4 regions of the Bradyrhizobium sp. 17 genome follow, and region 3 is predicted to be linked to each of the others. Evidence: predicted binding sites of a transcription regulator. Region 3 holds the regulator's gene; each other region holds the start of a gene.
The links. Region 3 encodes LexA, which represses DNA repair genes until DNA is damaged. Its sites were predicted from a motif close to TGTTCNNNNTGTGTTCNG; they were not measured.
Positions count from the first base shown of each region.

Region 1: recA (recombinase RecA) is a predicted target of LexA. The motif match lies at 2,072-2,089, and genes of this name have one in related genera.
Region 2: IVB13_RS25240 (ATP-dependent Clp protease adaptor ClpS) is a predicted target of LexA. The motif match lies at 1,883-1,900, and genes of this name have one in related genera.
Region 4: IVB13_RS13910 (ribonuclease T2) is a predicted target of LexA. The motif match lies at 1,428-1,445, and genes of this name have one in related genera.

Region 1 is NZ_JADPJQ010000124.1:194,987-198,446, forward strand. It holds gene IVB13_RS31015 (hypothetical protein) at 1-17, shown strand, start outside; gene IVB13_RS31020 (hypothetical protein) at 27-260, opposite strand; gene IVB13_RS31025 (hypothetical protein) at 465-653, opposite strand; gene IVB13_RS31030 (DUF2798 domain-containing protein) at 853-1,110, shown strand; gene IVB13_RS31035 (hypothetical protein) at 1,737-1,904, opposite strand; gene recA (recombinase RecA) at 2,164-3,252, shown strand; gene IVB13_RS31045 (hypothetical protein) at 3,356-3,460, shown strand, end outside.
Region 2 is NZ_JADPJQ010000117.1:55,991-59,450, reverse strand. It holds gene IVB13_RS25255 (methyl-accepting chemotaxis protein) at 1-335, opposite strand, end outside; gene IVB13_RS25250 (enoyl-CoA hydratase) at 469-1,239, opposite strand; gene IVB13_RS25245 (MarR family winged helix-turn-helix transcriptional regulator) at 1,257-1,724, opposite strand; gene IVB13_RS25240 (ATP-dependent Clp protease adaptor ClpS) at 1,934-3,460, shown strand, end outside.
Region 3 is NZ_JADPJQ010000012.1:216,289-219,748, reverse strand. It holds gene IVB13_RS02285 (hypothetical protein) at 1-394, opposite strand, end outside; gene lexA (transcriptional repressor LexA) at 888-1,589, opposite strand; gene glp (gephyrin-like molybdotransferase Glp) at 1,766-2,977, opposite strand; gene IVB13_RS02270 (hypothetical protein) at 3,216-3,407, opposite strand.
Region 4 is NZ_JADPJQ010000073.1:35,940-39,399, reverse strand. It holds partial or broken gene IVB13_RS13925 (DUF3617 family protein) at 1-388, opposite strand, end outside; gene IVB13_RS13920 (hypothetical protein) at 432-725, opposite strand; gene IVB13_RS13915 (hypothetical protein) at 908-1,372, shown strand; gene IVB13_RS13910 (ribonuclease T2) at 1,492-2,184, shown strand; gene rlmJ (23S rRNA (adenine(2030)-N(6))-methyltransferase RlmJ) at 2,237-3,097, shown strand; gene IVB13_RS13900 (cold-shock protein) at 3,348-3,460, shown strand, end outside.

The DNA.
Region 1 (3,460 bases), on a different contig from region 3:
TGCCCAGCGCGGATTAGGGCCGGCCCCTATTCGAAGGTTTCGGATGTGATGCGGATCCGGAATACGGGCTCCTTGGCCTCGTCCAGCAGCTCCATATTCCATTCGGAATTTTCCTGGAGCTTGCGGGCGATGCCGGCGGCCATGTCGGCGCAGACGCTTGTCATCTCCTTCCAGGCCAAATCGCGATCGGCAAATTCCGACGCCTGGTCGGCACAGCCGGAATAGCGGCCGTTCCGGATTCGAAAGAAGTAGAGCGGCATGGTTCGCACCGATCGCGCCTGATGGCTCCGTCCCCACGGCCATAATCCCGGCAGTCCAATCCCAAACCGTCGGCAGATCAATTCCGGTCGGCTACGGAATAGCCCCATGGACGCGGCTTGCGCCCTGCAAGCCATGCTGCGCTCAAGTCATGGCGGCTGCGGCGCGCAGGGGCGCCATGCCGCCGACGATCTCGGTCCGGCCGTTCAGGCGGTTTTGCGCCCGATCGCCTTCAGCTCCCGATCGATGCGCAGCTGCACCCGTCGGATCGCCAAGAGATCGATCTTGGTCTCGGTCTTGCCGGTCTTGATCTGCTCGCCGATGCTGAGAACATGCTGGGCGGCATAATATTCCAAGGGAAAGCCAAACCTGTCGGTAAGCCCCGGATCGCTCACGGCTATCGCGCAAACGCACGCGCTCCGGAACATACGAAATCGAAATTCGAAAGACGCCGGCCGCGCGCGTCGGCGCGAGACCTCATGCCCGTGGTTCTCCGGCCAAGAACAGAGTTCCGAGAATGGGTAAGGGCGCCTTCCGGAACGCGGCGGCATGTGCCTTGCTTGGCCCGATGCGGCTAAGCAACATGGACGCGTCATGCCGGGCATTCCCCGCCGCTATTCTCATTTCGTGTTCGGAATCATCCAGTCCGGACTGACCTCGCTGATCGCCGCGGGCATCGCCAGCGTTCCCGCAGGGAACGCGCTGGACTTCCTGGCGCACTGGATGGTGTCGTGGCTGATCGCATGGGCGGCGATGCTGCCGATCGTGCTGCTCGCAGCGCCGGCGATCCGCGCCTTCTCGCTGCGGCTGACGCAGGAGGAGGGCGGTTCGCAAACCGGCCGGCCGGCGTGAAAATCGGAATGAAAAAACCCCGCTTGGGAGAACCAAGCGGGGAGAAGGTTATTGGAGGCTGAGGTGCTGGGCTGCAACACCATAGCCGGGCGACCCTAGCCGGTTCAGCTTACGACAGCCTGACAAGGCCCAATGATGGCAGCAAAAGCCGGAGCGCGGGGGCCGCAGACTGGCCCCGCACCGGTCCCAATTTCGACATCCGTTCGCACAACTCAGGACACAACCGCAGGCGAGATTTCGCGGCGACGGTGCTGCCATGGGGGAAAACGTGGCGTGCCGGCAACGGGGTGGCATCATGGACAACGTAGAGCGGTCATTCGCCGCCGCGACGGCGGCTGGCTTCGTCGTGCTGGTAATCGGCATCGGGTTGCTGGTTCTGCTGTAGGCGCTGTTGGGTGCGGGAGATGGCTCCGAGGGTGGAAAGGCCCGTGCGCGCCTTTCAAAAACGCGAAAACAACCCCATGCACAGTAGTGTGCCTACAAATTTCCCCGTCCAGTCAATGGCTTACTGGTGAGTATTTAGATACCATATCGGCTCGGATTCGCCTTTCACGGCTATCCGAATCCCGATTCCTGAGATCAACGGGCGGCCGCTCCGGCACCGTCGCCAGCGCGGTCCCAGCGGCCTAATGAACCTTGATCGCGTCCAGCGGCAAACGGAGTTCGGCGGCACGCTCTTCGCGATCTTTCTTGCGGAACTCGTTTTCCTTACGCTCGAACTTGCTCAGCTCCTCCCGCGCCGCCTCGAGCAGCGGAGTGCGCCGGGCCGTATCGTGATGCGTGTTGTTCGTCATGACTGAAGTCCCCAGAGTTGCGGTATCGTCCAAGAGGCTATCCAGGAGAAGGCCGCAGACCGCGAAAGGTTCGGTGCCGGACGATTGCGGAATTCTGACGGCGCACAGCGCATCCGTCTTTGATGCGCGTCAAGCAGCCAAAATCGCAAAAGAACATATTGCGAACCTAGAACAAATAGGGTACATTGTTTTTATCGCCGCGCCACCTCGCCAATCGTTTGTCCCTCACGCGAATCCTCGTCATAAGGAGCACGACCCGATGTCCACCACTGCCCTGCGTATCGTCGAAGGATCCTCCATGGACAAGAGTAAAGCTCTCGCCGCCGCGCTCTCCCAGATCGAGCGTCAGTTCGGCAAGGGCTCGGTGATGAAGCTCGGCAAGAACGACCGTTCGATGGATGTCGAGGCGGTCTCTTCGGGCTCGTTGGGGCTCGATATCGCGCTCGGGATCGGCGGCCTGCCGAAGGGGCGCGTCGTGGAGATCTACGGGCCGGAATCCTCGGGCAAGACCACGCTGGCGCTGCACACGGTGGCGGAAGGGCAGAAGAAGGGCGGCATCTGCGCCTTTATCGACGCCGAGCACGCGCTCGACCCGGTCTATGCGCGCAAGCTGGGCGTCAATATCGACGAACTCCTGATCTCCCAGCCGGACACCGGCGAGCAGGCGCTGGAAATCTGCGACACGCTGGTGCGCTCCGGCGCGGTCGACGTGCTGGTGATCGATTCGGTCGCGGCGCTGGTGCCGAAGGCCGAGCTCGAGGGCGAGATGGGCGATGCGCTGCCGGGTCTGCAGGCGCGTCTGATGAGCCAGGCGCTGCGCAAGCTGACTGCGTCCATCAACAAGTCCAATACGATGGTGATCTTCATCAACCAGATCCGCATGAAGATCGGCGTGATGTACGGCTCGCCCGAAACGACTACCGGCGGCAATGCGCTGAAATTCTATGCCTCCGTCCGCCTCGACATCCGCCGCATCGGCGCGATCAAGGAGCGTGACGAAGTGGTCGGCAACACCACGCGCGTCAAGGTCGTCAAGAACAAGCTGGCGCCGCCGTTCAAGCAGGTCGAGTTCGACATCATGTACGGCGAGGGCGTCTCCAAGATGGGCGAGATCCTCGATCTCGGCGTCAAGGCCGGCATCGTCGAAAAATCCGGCGCCTGGTTCTCCTATGACAGCCAGCGTCTTGGCCAGGGCCGCGAGAATTCGAAAGCGTTCCTGAAGGCTAACCCCGACATCACCGCCAAGATCGAGACCTCGATCCGCCAGAACTCCGGCCTGATCGCCGAGCAGATTCTGGCCGGCAGCCCCGAGCGTGACGCCGACGGCGAGGAGCCGGCGGACGAGTAAGCTTCAACAGTAAAGTTTTTCGCGAGGAGCGGGCGCTGAGGACGTTGAGTTGCCGACGTCTTCGGCGCCTGTTTCGTTTGGCGTGGGGGCACCGGGTGGTGCGATGAAGCGTCTGATCTTGACCAGTTCGTCCGGAGGCCAGCTCGCACGATCCGGGTTGGCGGAGCTTGTCATCTCATCCTCGTTTCACTTTGAGTGGGGACCGCTG
Region 2 (3,460 bases), on a different contig from region 3:
GCGAGTTCGTCGCGGCGGGCGAAATCGACGGTGGCGAGCGCGGCGCCGATGGCGTCATAGCCGCCCTGCTCGGCCTTCTCCGCCGCCTCGAGTTTTGCTCGCGGATCATCCTCGCCGAGGATCGCGCTCTGGGCATCGCCGCGATTGTTGCGCAGCGCCAGCACGCCATGGAAGATCGCCTTGTCGGCCGCGGCAAGCCGCGCGGTCTCGAGGCTGTCGCTATAGCGGCCGAACGCCCCAACCATCTGGATCGCCGTGGAGGCCAGCGCACCCGCAGCCAGCAGGGCCATCAAGGTCAGAAGGAGCGAACTTACCGATTTCTTAAACATTGCCATGGTGTCGGGGGCCTGGGTCGGGGGCCTATTCTTTCGAGCGCCACCTTGCCCGCGACATGCCAATGTTCCGTTAAGGTTTTAATCGAATGGGCGTGAGTTTCCGGCCCGACGAGCCTCAGCGCAGTCCCGGATATCACGCAACCTTGGTGAAATCCGGCGGGCGGCGTTCCGCGAACGCCGTGAAGGCCTCGCGCGCCTCAGCGGTGCGCAGGCGCAGCCCGAACTGCTCGCCTTCGGCATTCATCTGCGCGACCAGCGTCTCGCCGTTGCGCATCAGCTTCTTGGTGGCGGTGAGTGCGCCGGCCGGCTGACGGGCAAGACGCTGCGCCAGCGCGAGCGCCTCGGCATCGAGCTTGTCGAGCGGCACGACGCGGTTGGCGAGCCCCCATTCCAGCGCGGATTTGGCCGGCACCGTCTCGCCCAGCGCGAACATCTCGTAGGCCCGCGCATAGCCGATGCGCGCCGGCATCAGCAGGCTGGAAGCTGCTTCCGGCACCAGTGCGAGGCTGACGAAGGGCGTCGACAATTGCGCGTTGGCGGCAAGCACGACGAGGTCGCAATGCAGCAGCATCGTGGTGCCGACGCCGACGGCGCGGCCCTGCACCGCGGCCACCAAGGGCCGGGAGCAGCGCGCCAGCGACTGGATGAAGCGCACGACGTTGCGGCTTCCTTCCGACTTGCCCGCCGCGACCGCCGCGAACTCGCCGACATCGTTGCCGGCGGTAAACATGTCGCCTTCGCCGCGGATCAGGATCACGCGGACCGACGGATCGTGCTCGGCTGATTCGATGGCATCGGCGAGCTTGCCGTACATCGCATCCGTCAGCGCATTCTTCTTGTCGGGGCGTGCCAGCGTGAGCGTGAGAATTCCGCCGTCGTTCCGGATCCGGACGTGCTCGGTCATGGGTCTCTCCTCTATTCCTATGGATCTCTAGAAAGCTCTGTTGAAAGCTGTCTTGGAAACTTGTCCTGAATGCTGGTCAGCCAGCGCGCGACGATATCGATCTCCGCACTGGTGAATCCGTCCGTCAACGCCGCGTTGACCCGTGCCGCGCTGGCCTTCGCCTGCGCCAGTGCCGTCCGCCCCTTCGGCGTCAGCCAGACGCGCCAGGCGCGACCATCCTCGTGATCCGCGCGCCGCTCGACCAGTTTAGCCGCCGCCGTACGGTCGACCAGCCCCGAGATGCCGGCTGGCCCCATGTCGAGCGCCGCGCCCACCTCACCCATCAGGACGCCGTTCTGCTTGCCGAGGATGAACAGCAGCCCCGCTTGCGCCGGCGTGACCTCGCTCGAAGGCTGCGCCGCCATCCAGCGCTGCACGCGCCGCTGCGCCACGCTCAACAGGTAGATCAACCGATGGTGTCTCGCGCCCTCGTCTTTATTTCGCATGCGAAATAGATAATCGAGGCGGATCAGATTGTCAAAGGACGGCAGCTGGACATGTGCCGCGGCAGTCGTCGAGGAACAGGGCCGCCCCGGCGCACCAGGACCTCACCCACCAATCGCAATTAGCCGCCGCCGTCACGCTTGACGGCCGCTTCCCTTTATGTTCTCTATTCGTTCTATTCAATCATAGATTGTCCCGGAGGCCTTTCGTGATGAACAGTATGCGTGGCGAGAACCAGCCGACCCAGCTCATAATTCATAATGACGATGATACGCCGGACCAATTCGTGATGGATCTGCTTCGGCAGGTTTTCGGCAAATCAGACCGTGAAGCGACCGCGCTGATCACCCAGATCGAGCAGAAGGAAAAAGCGGTTTGCGGACCTTACCCGCAATCGGTTGCCGAAGCCCTTTTCAAATCTGCGCAACAATCCATCGAATTGGCCGGCCACCAACTGCAGGTCACGCTAGAGGCGGTCAAGAGTCCTTGCGAACTCTGTGGCAAGCCTGAGGGACAGACCGACGTTCGTATCGGCAGCCGCACGGTCTGGCTGTGCAGCGAATGCATGCGTGCGGCGGATGAGCCCTCGAACGAGCGAGAGGAGAATTTCGACTTTGCATGCGACATTCTCGATTGGCACCTTGCCAGCACTGCGCGCAGCAAACTCGTGACCACGATCCGCCAATTTCCCGGCCACATGCGGGTCGATCTCCAGGCCGCCGTCGACCGGCTCTTCGGCAAGGCCATCCGGCTGGTGGGACTGAACGAGGAGCAGCGCTACGAAACGCTGTCGATTCCACGACTGCTCAAGGAGGGCCGCTATGCGATCGCGATTGCCCCGCTGCAATATTCCGACGTCGACGTAGGCGAGAAGAGCCCGGTCAAGTGTCTGGATAACGGGCTGTGGCTGTGTGAGCAGGATCATCTCCGCTATGCGGTTTTGCTCTGCGCACACCGCGAATACAGTCGCGAGCCCGGAATTCGGATCGAAATCCTGGTACCCTCAGGTTCCGCAGGCGCGGCTCTCGTCCAGCAATGCTTCAGTGAATTGGAAGAAGCCGTACAGGCTGCGCGGACCTATCGCGGCAAGATCCTGTCGCTCGATGCCGATTCCGACTATCGCGGTCGCTCGCGCGGCATCACGGTGCATCGCTTGCCGCAGGTCGCGCGCGACGAGGTGATCCTGCCGGAGCAGACCCTGCGGCTGCTCGATCGCAACGTTCTGACCTTCGTCAACACCCGAGACCAATTGCGCCGGCTGGGTCAATCGACACGCAAAGGCATCTTGCTGTACGGGCCGCCGGGCACTGGCAAGACCCACACGATCCGTTATCTCGCAACGCATTTGCCCGGGCATACGACGCTGATCATCACGGCCGAGCAGATCGGTCTGCTCGGCGCCTATATGAGCCTGGCACGGTTGCTCCAGCCGTCGATGGTGGTGATCGAGGATGTCGATCTCATCGCCCGCGACCGCGATGACATGGGGCCGTGTGAGGAATCCATGCTGAACAAGCTGCTCAACGAGATGGACGGGCTGAAGGAAGACGCCGACATCCTGTTCGTCCTGACCACCAACCGGCCGGAGGACCTCGAGGGAGCTCTCGCGGGTCGCCCCGGCCGCATCGATCAAGCCATCGAAGTGCCGCTGCCAGACGAGACCGGCCGCGGCAAGCTGGTCCGGCTCTACGGCAGGGGATTGCCGCTCGAGGGGGCCGTGATCGCGGAGGCTGCCCGA
Region 3 (3,460 bases):
CGGTGATCTGCGCCTTGTGCTCGCGCTCGGTGACCGACTGAGTCACCGGCAGTTGCAGCACCGTCGCGCGCTGGCCTTCGACGAGCTGCGTCACCAGCACGTATTTGCCGTCGGGGAATTCGATCGCATCATGATGGCGGTCGGGAACGTGCGGATCGATCTTGCCGAACTTGCCCACGCGGGAATTGATGGTGCGCGTCCAGATCCAGCGATTGTCGTAGCGGACGTCGTCGGCGAAGGCGAGCTCCGTCCCCGGCAGCAGGCAGACGGCAACAGACGGATCGGCTGCAGAGGCGAAGCCGCGCGTCGAGGTGCCGCGGAAGCTTGTCGTGACGATCGTCTCGCCGACTTCGGCGGGGCGCGACGCGACGGCATGTAGGCTGTAGTCACACATCGGGTGCTCCTCATGCTGGGATAGCAACCCGCGTCTCTTATCGAGGCGCAGGCCTCTATCAGAGTGGAAGCACGAACGCTCTGCTTGGTTGTGGGCAAATCTGCGGCTGGCTTCCGCAAGCCGCGATCACATTATCTTTCCCGAATTCAATAGGAACAAAGCTCGCCGCGATGCATTCGGGAGGCGCGTACGCGAACATTGCCAACTTGGCTGCAACGGCCGAACTTGACCGCTGGTCGCTGTTTCCTCGAACAACCGAGCCGCGAAGCGGTGCTGCTTGAAGCGGTGCTGCTTCGTCGGCGTGGCGAGGAGCCAGCGTTGGAGGAGGGGCCGGATAGTCTGTGCAGAACCAGAAAGGCTATCCAGCCGGAGCGGACGATGATCCGCTCCAATCTCTGACCGGCGATGCCGATCGGAAGCGCGCGAGGCGCCAAGCACCTCCGGCATGAAGTGCTTCCGATATGAAGTACTGCCGATAGAAAGACTCCCGGTATCAGTACTTCCGGTAAAGCCCGATCAGCTTGCCCTGAATCTTCACCCGGTTGGGCGGCAGGATGCGGACCTCATAGGCCGCGTTGGCGGGCTCGAGCGCGATCGAGGCGCCGCGACGGCGGAAGCGCTTCAGCGTCGCTTCCTCGTCGTCGATCAGCGCCACCACGATGTCGCCGGTATCGGCGCTCTCGTTGCGCTGGATCAGGGCCATGTCGCCGTCGAGAATGCCGGCTTCGACCATCGAGTCGCCGCGCACTTCCAGCGCGTAATGCTCGCCCGAGCCGAGCATGTCAGGCGGTACGCTGATAGTATGGCTGCGGGTCTGCAACGCCTCGATCGGCGTGCCGGCCGCGATGCGGCCCATCACCGGCACCGCGACGAGACGTTCGCCCTCGTCAGCGGGCAGGCTCGCGCTCGCACGCACCTTGCCGAGATTGCCCTCGATGACGCTCGGCGTGAAGCCGCGGCGGCTGCCAGCGGCTGCCTGGAGCTCCGGCAGCTTGATGACTTCAATCGCACGGGCGCGGTTGGGCAGGCGTCGGATGAAGCCACGCTCCTCGAGCGCCGTGATCAGGCGATGGATGCCCGACTTCGAGCGCAGATCGAGCGCATCCTTCATCTCGTCGAAGGAGGGCGGCACGCCGCTTTCCTTCAGACGTTCACTGATGAACCGCAGAAGCTCGTATTGTTTGCGCGTTAACATCTCGACCAAAGTCCCCCGGTTGATGTCGTCCGATTCCGAGACGCTGAATTCGGCCATAAGCCGCTGCATGCTCGAAACAAATCATGAACAGACACTATATGTTCGATACATGTTCCGCAACTGCTTAATTTACCGTGAACAGAGCAAAGTGCGCGGAACGCGCGTTGCGGGGGCGCTCAGACGGGGAGCCGCAACACTTCGCAAGCCGTGCCGGCTTCGGCCTTCGGCGCGAATGGTGCGCGGACGAGAAGTACCTGTGCTGCAGCGAGATTCGCAAGCAGCGAAGAGTCCTGATGATTGACGGGAACAACGACGCGTGTGCCATCGTCACGCTCCTCAAGATGCGCGCGCAGATAGTCCTCGCGCTGGTCGTTGGCGCCGACGTCGCGGCCGAGCACGGCGCGTTCACGGCGATGGTGAATCACTGAACGGCCCGACAGGGCGCGAATCAGCGGCACCATGAACAGGAAAGCGCACACGTAGGACGATACGGGATTGCCCGGCAGGCCGATCACACCCATTGCGCCGAGTCGCCCGTGCATCATCGGCTTGCCTGGCCGCATCGCGATCTTCCAGAACGCCATCGCGATGCCTTCGTCCCGCAGTGCCTGCTGGACCAGATCGTGGTCGCCGACCGATGCGCCGCCGGTCGTGATCAGGACGTCGGCGCCGCTCTCGCGGGCGCGGCGGATGCCGGCGGTGGTGGCCTCGAGCGTGTCGGCGGCAATACCGAGGTCGATGGTCTCGGCGCCCTCGCTGCGGGCGAGCGCGTGCAGGGCGTAGCCGTTGGAATAGACGATCTGGCCGTGGCCGGGCGTGGTGCCCGGCATCACCAGCTCGTCGCCGGTGGCGAGAATCGCGACCTTCGGACGCCTGACAACGGCAAGGTGCGGATGATTCATCCCGGCGGCGAGCGCGAGGTCTCGCTCGGTCAGACGGCTTCCCTTGCGCAGGAGCACGTCGCCCTCGCGGAAATCGACGCCGGCGGGGCGGATGTGCCGGCCGGCGATCGCGGCTTCCTTGATCGTGATGCGCTTGCCGGCGGCGACCGTGTCCTCCTGGATCACGACGGCGTCCGCGCCAAAGGGAACGACGCCGCCGGTGAAGATCCGCACGGCCTCGCCGGCTCCGACCGTCCCCTCGAACGGTCGGCCCGCTGCGACTTCGCCGATGACGGTGAGCTCCGAATCGATCGTCGCGGCATCGGCCGCGCGCACCGCGTAGCCGTCCATCGCCGACATCGCTTGCGGCGGCTGCGTGCGCCGCGCCACGACGTCACGCGCGAGCACGCGATGGTAGGCCTCGTCGAGGGAAATCATTTCTTCCGGCAGCGGCTCTGCACCCGCCAGCACCGCGGCAAGCGCGTCAGAAACCGGCATCAAGGCCACGGCGAAAACTCCTGCTCGGCACGTTCGGGCGAATGTTCCGCACGTCTTCTAGCCGAGCGCAGGCGCAGAGGCAAAAGCGGCTGAGCAGGCACAGTCATCCCGCCCCTTCACATTGTTCCGGAAGGCAGGATCAAGCGCGTCGCGGCATGATCCGAAGGAGGTCACAGATCGGCAGGAGAGTGGTCATGGAAGCGACGAAAATCATGGCAAGGCGAGAACGCGCCATGGCCTGAATCGATCAGCTCCCTGCCTGCCCGGGAGTTACGTCGGGCGCCTTGGATCCCTGATCCTTGTCGGGCAGCGGGTCGGCTTGGGATTTCAGGTCGGCGGCCTTGCTCACAAGCTTGGCGGAAAGGTCCGAATCTGAAGTTGTCCTCGCGAATTCAAGAAGAAGAGAGGCCTGCTTGGTGAGGTAGGTTTTGCCCAGCACGATGATGCATCCGTCCGTAGAAGTCCCAACGGACTCTAAGAGTCCGGAAGGCG
Region 4 (3,460 bases), on a different contig from region 3:
GCCTGCCGCGCCGGCGGCGCCGCCTTGCGCGTGCGACGACGTCTTCACCGTATAGGCCGAATTGAAATCGCCGGTGATCTCAGCATGCGAAGTCGTGCTGATGCCGGCGACATTGCACTCGGAATCGCTGACATAGCCGGTCGCGGTCTTCTTGATGTCCTGCTTGGCGCAGATCTGCTTGGCCATCGGCGAGACGTTGTTGTTCATTTCCTTCGACGGTCTCGTCGGTGCAGTGCTGCATGGTCATCTCGGGCACCGGCGTGCCGGTCCGGACCATCTTCAATTCCCAAAGCCCCGCCTTACGCACCGGCAGGTCGTCAGCGCGAGCGCTGCCTGCCGACAACACGAGGCAAAGGGCGGAGCCGAGCAAAGCGAGTTTGCGCGTCATGTGGGAAGTTCCCGGCTGAGAGGTAGCGGCGTGCGAAAGCGCCTCAGTAGAGCGTGCGGATCGGCTGGTCGGCGGCGCCATAGGGCACCCAGCGGCAGGAGAACGAGATGTAGCCGCCCTCATAGGCCTGCACCGCCAGGAATTTGGCGACTTTGCCATAGCGCGCGCAGTGATCGACCGCGACCTGCCGCGCATCGACCTGGGTTGCCATCGAATAGGCGATGATGCCGCCGGTGTCGTTGCCCTTGAACGGAGGCACCGGAAGGAGATCGGCGCGCGCCGACTGGCTCGCCAACATACCCAAGGCAAGTAGGCCCGCGGCCGCAATGATTCGCATTCCCGTCACTCCGATTGGTTGGCGGCAGTTTACGGTGTCGGCGCGGCGGTGGAAAGAACGGATGGCCGGTCCAACGCAGCATTGCGGTCAACTCGTCGGCAAGTGTTGCCGCGCTGCACTTGACCTCCTGCGGCCTTCACGGCACCGTCCGACCCTTGCAGATCATGCTGTCTGGATCATCCATGCGCGCCTCGACCTTCCTGAAATCGCTCCGCTTTGCCGCCGTGCTCGGCCTCCTGTTCGGGGCGCTGTCGCTCGGCGAGGCCAGGGCCGCCAATCCGCTGGAGCTGAATTTCTGGCTGAGCGGGCCGCGCTATGACGGCAACGTCTCCGAGTGCGACAGGGCGCTGCCGACGATCGCGACCCAGTTCTGGGAGAAAGAAAGCGCGTTCTGGAATTCTTCGTTGAAGATCACCGGCTTCGCCGCCGTTCACGAGACCGCGTTCCGGCCTTGGGCATCCGACAACATCCCGCGCCGCTATTGCACCGGCGAGGCCATGCTCACGGACGGCAAGATGCGCAAGGTGCATTTCTCGATCGTCGAGGATGGCGGCTTCGCCGGCTACGGCCAAGGCGTCGAATGGTGCGTGGTCGGGCTCGACCGCAACTGGGCCTACAACCCGGCCTGCCGCGCCGCCAAACAGTAATTGAAACGTTCTGATCCGGACCGATCAGGCGGCCGAACGACGGTCGCCCGCATTTTGTTCTTGAAATGTTCTTATCGCCTGCTAGGCTTGCCTGCACAGTCTAGTTGAGGGGCGTCGCCATGTTTCATTCCAGATTGCATTCGTTCTCCCGCCTGATGATCTCGCTGACGCTTGCGGCCGGGCTGGCTGCGCTGGCCGATGGCGCAAAGGCCCAGGACAAGCGGCAGAACACGCCCGGCGAATTCGATTTTTATGTGCTGTCACTGTCTTGGTCGCCCTCTTTCTGCGAGGAGGCGGCGGAGCGCGGCGGCCGCTCGCAGACCCAGTGCAGCGGACGGCCCTACGCTTTCGTGGTGCATGGTCTGTGGCCGCAATATGAGAACGGATTTCCGGAATATTGCCAGCGGCCCTCGCCGCGGCTGAACCGCAGTATCGTCTCCTCCATGCTCGATCTGATGCCGGCGCCGGGGCTGATCTTCAATGAGTGGGACAAGCACGGCACCTGCTCGGGGCTCGCTGACCGCAGCTATTTCGAGACGATCCGCAAGGCGCGCGCCGCGATCAAGATTCCAGCCGAATATCTCGATTTGTCGCAGGCCAAGACCGTGGCGCCGGCGGAGGTGGAGGAAGCCTTCATCAAGGCCAATCCGGGCCTCAGCAATGCCGCCGTCTCGATCACCTGCAACCGGACGCGGCTATCGGAAGTCCGCATCTGCCTCAGCAAGGACCTGCAATTCCGCGCCTGCGAGGAGATCGACCGCCGCGCCTGCCGCCGCGACCAGGTGACGATGCCGCCGATCCGGGGTGGCTAGCCCAGGCGTCGTGCCTCTTTGCTCGGGCCGTCACGTGGCGTAGTGCTCTTGCATGAATTACCGCCACGCCTTCCATGCCGGCAACTTCGCCGATGTCATCAAGCACATCGTGCTGACGCGCATCATCACCTATCTCCAGGACAAGCCGGGTGCGTTCCGCGTCATCGACACCCATGCCGGCGCTGGCCTCTACGATCTCGAAAGCGACGAAGCGCGCCGGGGCGGCGAGTGGCTGACGGGCATTGCGCGGCTGATGCAGGCGCGGTTGTCGAACGACGCCATGGCGCTGACCAAGCCCTATCTCGACATCGTCCGCGCCTTCAATCCGAAGGGCGAGCTCAAGGCCTATCCGGGCTCGCCGCTGATCGCACGCGGCCTGCTGAGGCCGCAGGACCGCCTCTTGCTCTGCGAGCTCGAGCCGAAGGCGCGCAAGGCGCTGATCGGCGTACTGCGCCGCGACGAACAGGCCCGCGTGGTCGACCTCGACGGCTGGATGGCGCTGCCGGCTTTCGTGCCGCCGAAGGAACGGCGTGGGCTCGTTCTGATCGACCCGCCCTTCGAGGCAAAGGACGAGTTCGAAAAGCTCGCAGAGGCCTTCTCGGCGGCTTTCGCGAAATGGCCGACCGGTATCTATGTAATCTGGTATCCCGCCAAGAGCCGACGCGCCACCGACACGCTGGTGCAATCAGTGGCGCGGCTCGCAGCCGCAGCAAAGCCGCCGGGAAAATGCCTGCGCCTCGAATTCAGCGTGGCGCCGCAAGCCGACGGCGCAGCCCTCACCTCCAGCGGGCTCTTGATCGTCAATCCGCCTTACACGCTGCACGGCGAACTCAAGACGATCCTGCCGGAGCTGGAAATGCCGCTCGGCCAGGGTGGCGCTGCCAGATTCCGATTGGAGGTGCCGAGACCGTAACACTCCGGCATTCTTGGGAAAAATATGCAGGAGCGGTAGTCAATCTGCAGAGAACCGTATTATGCTGTTGCGGTGACTGGCTTTACGTTCCGCTTCCGCGAATGGTTGCGGCGGAGTGAAGGCCTAAGAAAGATCCAGTCGGACCGAATGGTCTGCCGAAGGATGGCCAGCTCCCGGGCTTCGTAAGGCCCGGTCATGTCGTGACGCGCGTCTGCGTCACGACGGAGGAGCAATGAGGGGGAGTTTCCCGATGGCCATGACGGGAACGGTCAAGTTTTTCAACGGTGAGCGCGGCTACGGATTCATCAAACCGGACGACGGGGGCCGCGACGTCTTCGTACATATTACTGCTGTGGAGCGGGC